Regions from separate parts of the Pseudosulfitobacter pseudonitzschiae genome, predicted to be linked through region 1. Evidence: riboswitches for the same ligand, from Rfam matches in the RefSeq annotation. Region 1 holds a riboswitch; the other holds the start of a gene.
What was found. Region 1 has a riboswitch for thiamine pyrophosphate ahead of thiB (thiamine ABC transporter substrate binding subunit). Riboswitches for the same ligand answer to the same signal wherever they lie in the genome.
Positions count from the first base shown of each region.

Region 1 (3,407 bases):
CATCAGCGCGTTGACCAGTGCAGTTACGGGCAAGGCCAGCGATGAGGGCGCGGCAAAGGGGTAGATCAGGATAAACCACCCCGTCCCGATCATCAGTGGCGACGCGGCAAAGCCCAGTAATCCCGCCGCCTCGATCCCGCCCCGACGGCTGGTGCCGATCCAACCTGCCATCGGCAGGGCCAGTGCCAGCAGCACACACACGCTTAGACCAGAGACCCAGACCGACGACCACGCGGCCCGAAACACGCCCGCGGGCAGTGCTGTAATGCCCGGAAGGCCGGACAGCACAACAGACACCAAAGGCACCAACAGGAACCCCGCCGCCAGTCCGATCAGCACCGCATCAAGCCAACGCCGCACGCCCTTTGGTGCATCCCAGCGGCGCACGGTGCGGCCTATGCCGCCGGTCAGGGTTACCTGCGGCACCAACCAAAGCGCCAGCACCGCAGCGCCGCCCGCCATGCCCAGTTGCATCAACGACAAAACCGCCGCACGCCCAAGATCGAAGTCGAACAGAAACGCCTGATATATCGCCAGTTCGATCGTCGTGGCCCGTGGCCCCCCGCCCAGCGTCAGCGCCACTGCGAAACTGGCCAGACAGATCACAAAAATCAGCGCCAGCGCCCCCGGAACCACGCGCAGCAGAACAGGCCACTCAAGCACCCGAAACACAATACGTGGCGTCAGGCCCAATTGCGCCGCCAGCCGGAAACGTTCCGCAGGAATGCTTTGCCAGCCTTGCAGGATCAGACGCGTCGCCAGCGGCAGATTGAAAAACACGTGGGCCAGCAGCACACCGCCCAGCCCGTAGATCGACAGGGGTTCAAATCCCCACAGGCCCAACAACTGGTTAACCCAGCCGCCGCGCCCGAAGACCGCCAAAATACCCAGAACCGCAACAATCACCGGCAGGATAAACGGCGCACCCAGCAGCGCGATCAGCAAACTGCGCCCGACAAACCGTCGCCGTGCCAGCGCACGGGCCACCGGCACCGCCAGCGCTACCGAGATCACTGCCGACAAAAACGCCTGCCACAGGGTAAAGCGCACTGCGGCCCAATCGGCGGGGCCAAGGGAATATCCCGCCTCGGCCCGCCACGCCACAGCGCCCAGCGCTGCAGCAATCAGTGCCACGACCAAGGCCGCAGCGCCGATGCCGCCTGCGCGGCTTATCTGGACAGGGCTTGCAGCCATTCCTGCAACGCTTCGTCCCGCAGGGCGGGTGCGTCTTCAGCCGGAACCAACAGTGCCGTTTCCGGTGTGATCAAGGTTTCGAACCCTTCGGGCAGGCCGTCCTTGGGCGTCACTGCCGGATACATCCAGTTGGTCGTGGGAATGGCCGACTGGAACGCATCGGACACCATGAACTCAAGGAACTGGTCCGCCAGTTCCGGCTGGTCGCTTGCGGCAAGTTTACCCGCCACTTCGACCTGCAGGTAGTGACCCTCGTCAAAAGCGGCTGCCTTTTTGGTGGCATCCTCTTCGGCAATCAGATGATAGGCAGGCGAGGTTGTATAAGACAGCGCCATATCGGCCTCGCCTTCAAGGAACAGGCCATAGGATTCCGACCAGCCCTTGGTCACTGTCACGATATTGTCGGCCAGACCGGCCCAGATCGCGGGGGCTTCGTCGCCATAGGCGGCCTTGACCCACATCAGCAGGCCCAGACCGGGCGTGGACGAACGCGGGTCTTGAATGACGATCTTCAGATCGCTGTCGGCCAATTCGCGAAAGTTGGCGGGCGGTTCGGTGCCATCATTATAGACAAAGGCGAAATAACCCCAATCAAAGGGCACGAAATCCGGATCGGTCCATTCCATTGGCACGTCATAGGCAACATCGACCGAATGCGGCGCAAACAGGCCGGTGACCGTGGCCGCTGCGGTCAGGTTGGTGTCCAGCCCCAGAACGATGTCGGCGTCCGAACGTGCGCCTTCCAGCTTGATCCGCGCCAGCAGTGCGGCACCATCACCGGTGCCGACAAACTGCAAATCGCAGGCGCAAACCTGTTCAAAGGCTTTTTCAATCACAGGGCCGGGACCCCAGTCGGAAACGAAGCTGTCGTAGGTATAGACAGTCAGAACAGGCGTTTGGGCCTGCGCTGTTGTGGCAACGGTTGCTGCAAAAACTCCCGCTGCAAGATGGATCGGCTTCATGGCAGTCTCCAATTTGCTGGCGAAAGGGCAAAGCGTGGAGAGATGTCCAGACCTTCCCTCCGCCGGTGTTAACCGGTTCAGGTTCAACGGGTCCGCGATCATTCGCATCTCAGCCGCAATGGCCCCCCGAGGTAATACACAGCTAGGGCGTGCGGCGGGCTGAGGCAAGCCGAAATCAGATTTGCGCCAACACAGCCCACCCATGATCAACACCAATACCCTTGAGCCGGTGCGCCCGCCCCGCTATGGCCTTGGGCCAAAGGAGTCTGCGATGTCGATCAACAGCTTTGGCCACCTCTTCCGCGTCACCACTTGGGGCGAAAGCCACGGGCCTGCCTTGGGTGCAACTGTCGACGGCTGCCCCCCCGGCGTGCCGGTGGACGAGGCGATGATCCAGCACTGGCTGGACCGCCGCAAACCGGGCCAGAACAAATACACCACCCAGCGCCGCGAGGCCGACGCGGTGCGTATCCTGTCCGGAGTATTCGAGGGGCAGACCACCGGCACCCCCGTGCAGTTGATGATCGAGAACACCGACCAGCGGTCGAAGGACTATGGCGACATCATGGAAAAATTCCGCCCCGGTCACGCCGACATCACCTATTGGCAGAAATACGGCATCCGCGACTATCGCGGCGGTGGCCGGTCCTCGGCCCGCGAAACCGCATCGCGCGTGGCGGCGGGCGGTCTGGCACGCGAGGCCATCCGCGCCATCGCCCCAGATATGCGGATCACCGGATACATGACCCGCATGGGTGCACATGAAATCGACCGCAGCCGCTTCGACTGGGACCAGATCGAACAAAACCCGTTCTGGGCCCCCGATGCCCAAGCGGCCAACGACTGGGCCGAATACCTTGATGATCTGCGCAAATCCGGCAGCAGCGTCGGCGCTGTGATCGAAGTGGTGGCACGCGGCGTGCCAGCAGGGCTGGGCGCACCGGTCTATGGCAAGCTCGACACCGATCTGGCTGCGGCGATGATGTCGATCAACGCCGTCAAAGGTGTTGAAATCGGCGAGGGCATGTCTGCCGCGATGCTGACGGGCGAGTTGAATGCCGACGAGATTTTCATGGGCAACGATGGCAAGCCATCCTATTCCAGCAACCATTCGGGCGGTATTCTGGGCGGCATCAGCACAGGACAGGACATCGTCGTGCGCTTTGCGGTCAAACCGACATCGTCCATCCTGAAAACCCGCAAGACCATCACCAAAACCGGCGCCGAAACCGAGATTGTCACCAAAGGCCG
Region 1 is NZ_CP022415.1:3,020,662-3,024,068, forward strand. It holds gene SULPSESMR1_RS14900 (thiamine/thiamine pyrophosphate ABC transporter permease ThiP) at 1-1,194, opposite strand, end outside; gene thiB (thiamine ABC transporter substrate binding subunit) at 1,170-2,156, opposite strand; TPP riboswitch at 2,194-2,295, opposite strand; gene aroC (chorismate synthase) at 2,428-3,407, shown strand, end outside.

Region 2 (3,407 bases), on a different replicon from region 1:
ATCTGTTGGCGCAATCGCCCTTTGCCCTGCGCGATACGGCGATGACGGCGGCGGGCTATCTGGAATACGAAAGCGCTGCGGGACACGTTCTGGAACTGCGCCGCTCGCCCTTTCCCGATGGGGGTGCAGTCTGGCTGTTTTCCGAAGTGACCGAACGGCGGCTGGTCGATGCGCGGCTGGCAGAAATCCAGCGGGTCGAGACGTTGGGCAAGGTCACAGGCGAGGTGGCCCACGATTTTGGCAACATCCTGTCCACAATCTCGGGCAATCTGCACCTGTTGGAACGCGCCGACCCCGAAACCGCCAGGCGGTTGCGCGCGCGGATCGAAGACGCGGTTGATCTGGGCGTTACCCTGACCGAACGGCTGCTGGCCTTTGCACGCAAACAGCATCTGGAACCGCAGCGCACCGATATTGTCGATCTGCTGAACGCCATGCGCGATCTGCTGGAAATCGCCCTGCCTGAAACCGCTGTTTTGTCCGTCACCACCCCCGATGGGCCGATCTGGGCGATGATCGACCCCGGACAGCTGGAAAGCGCGATCCTCAATCTGTGTGTCAACGCAGGACAAGCGATCAGCGACTCGGGCCATATCGAGATTTCGGTGGCCCGAACCGATGATGACCAGATCGCGCTGAGCGTGGCCGATGACGGCCACGGGATGCCCGCAGAAACGTTGCGATACGCGACCGAGCCGTTCTTTACCGCGCGCCGCGATGGCAGCGGCACGGGGTTGGGGCTGTCGATGGTTGACGGATTTGTGCACCAGTCCGGCGGCAGTCTGCACATCGCATCGCAGCCTGACGCGGGCACCACCGTTACCCTGTTGTTTCCCCCTATTGCCGAAGCCGCCGCACTTTCCGCCCGCCACGCAGGTTACGCGGTGGTGATTGATGACGACCCAAAGGCGCTGACCGCTGCCGCCACGGCCCTGCGCGCACACGGCTTTGACGTGACAACAGCGACCGACTATGCCAGCGGGCGGGCGTTGCTGACCGGTCCGCCCCCGCCCGATCTGGTGCTTAGCGATCTGAAACTGGACGCCCAGCACAGCGGTTGGGATCTGATCCGGTTGGCACTGGAGCGGCATCCGCAGACCCGTGCCGTCGCAATGTCCACGCAACTGCCCCGCGCTGACAGCATCGACCCCGCTGACAGGGATCGCTTTGCGCGGTTGGAAAAACCGGTCAGCGCCTTGGCGCTGGAACAGGTGCTGGCACGGCTTTTGCCCCCGACAGCAGATTAGCGCGCACCAAAACGCCCCCACACCAGGGCTGGCATGGGGGCGGGATATACGAGCCACACAGGTGCGCTGCGGTTATGCCGCGACGTTGCGGGTGTGTTCGCCTTCTTTCACCTCTTCGATGATCTTCGCCACGAAGGCAGGCAGATCCTCGGGGCTGCGCGAGGTGATGATGCCGTTGGAAATCGCCACCTCTTTATCGACCACATTGGCCCCAGCGTTTTTCAGATCGGTGCGGATCGAATGATACGAAGTCATTTCGCGGCCTTTGACCACGCCCGCCTCGATCAGCAACCAGGGCGCGTGGCAGATCGCTGCGACAATTTTGTCCTTGGCCACAAAGTCGCGCACCGTATGCACGGCTTTTTCGTCGGTGCGCAGGATGTCGGGGTTGATCTGGCCACCGGGCAGAACCAGACAAATGTAGTCGTCTACGTCCACGTCGGAAATCTTCAGATCCGCCTCGACACTTTCGCCCCAGTCGGATTCGTTCCACCCCTTGATGGCCTTGCCATCCGGCGTGGCGATATCGACGGTTGCACCGGCATCGCGCAACTCTTTCAGCGGGGTTTGCAGTTCGGATTGTTCAAAGCCATTGGTGGCCATGATCAGAATTTTTGCGTCGGTCATATTGGTCATTTCATATTCCCTTTTTGAAGTGTCCTGAACAGGCTCTGGCCACGGGGCCACTGCCTGTCTCGTCTGATGGGAAAACACATTGGCCCTGCCCCGCGTTCCATAGCGTCTGAAAGACTGGCAATAAGTAGCCAAACCCGAATCCTGCGAAAAACGGGTTGTGATCCGCAGTCTTCCGGACTAGCCCTATAGGGGAATAGCATCCGAACCGCCCGCGTGTGGCTGGATGCCAGACATATTATCCGTCGGGGGGCCCTTCTGGGCTGAGAGGTGCATGCACCGACCCGTCGAACCTGATCCGGGTTATACCGGCGTAGGGAACGGGTAGGTTGCGCACAAATCGCGCAGGCTCTTTTTCTACGCTGGTACGCCCAAACATGTTGGAGTTGTGCCAGTGCCAAGCAGACCCCCCATTGCGTTGACCATCGCCGGTTCGGACAGCGGCGGCGGTGCCGGTATTCAGGCCGACACCAAAACGATGTCCGCACATGGTGTCTTTGCCGCCAGCGTGCTGACGGCCATCACCGCGCAAAACACCACCGCCGTGACTGCAGTGCAGGAGGTGCCCGCCGATGTGGTCGCCGCGCAAATCCATGCGGTTCTATCCGATCTGGATGTGCGCGCGATCAAGCTGGGGATGCTGTCCAGCGCTGCAATCATCGAGGCAACAGCCGACGGGCTTGCCGGTTTTGCCGGCCCGATCGTGGTTGATCCCGTAATGATCGCCAAGACCGGCCACGCATTGCTGCATGACAGCGCCGTGGACGCGATGACGCGCCGGATATTGCCGCTGGCCACATTGCTGACCCCCAACCTGCCCGAAGCTGCGCGGCTGGTGGGCGATGCCTCTGCCATCTCGCCCGATGAAATGGCGGATCAGGCTATGCGACTTCTGGCGTTGGGGCCGCGCGCGGTGTTGATGAAAGGTGGCCACGCCAGCGGGCCGACCTGTACCGATGTTCTGGTCGATGCAAGCGGCGTTGTCGCCACACTGCGCGCCCCCCGCCTAGCCACGCGCAACACGCATGGCACCGGCTGCACCTATTCAGCGGCGATCGCGGCACAACTGGCTTTGGGGGAAAACCTGCCCGATGCGGTCACTGCCGCGCACCACTATTTGCAAGGGGCCATTGCCGCCGCTGACCGTTTGAACATCGGCGCGGGTCACGGCCCCGTCCATCATTTTCACAGGTGGTGGTGATGCACCGCGTTACTGTCATCGGCGCAGGCGTGGCGGGCCTGTGTGTGGCGCGCGCCCTGCTGGATCGCGGTGCGCAAGTTACCGTGCTGGACCGTTGTGCCACCCTTGGCCCGCAAGCCTGTTCGTGGTGGGCAGGTGGTATGCTGGCTCCGTTCTGCGAGGGCGAGAGTGCCGAAGAGCCGGTGGTGCGGCTGGGGCAGGAAGCCGCAGATTGGTGGGCCGCACAAACCCGAGCCGTCCATCGGCGTGGATCGCTTGTGGTGTCGCCCGCACGCGACACGGGTGATCTGGCCCGTTTTGCCCGGCGCACCCGCAATTTCCGCAGG
Region 2 is NZ_CP022416.1:356,571-359,977, reverse strand. It holds gene SULPSESMR1_RS19300 (ATP-binding protein) at 1-1,247, shown strand, start outside; gene SULPSESMR1_RS19295 (type 1 glutamine amidotransferase domain-containing protein) at 1,320-1,883, opposite strand; TPP riboswitch at 2,117-2,217, shown strand; gene thiD (bifunctional hydroxymethylpyrimidine kinase/phosphomethylpyrimidine kinase) at 2,275-3,081, shown strand; gene SULPSESMR1_RS19285 (FAD-dependent oxidoreductase) at 3,081-3,407, shown strand, end outside.
Region 2: another riboswitch for thiamine pyrophosphate. It lies ahead of thiD (bifunctional hydroxymethylpyrimidine kinase/phosphomethylpyrimidine kinase); the one in region 1 lies ahead of thiB (thiamine ABC transporter substrate binding subunit).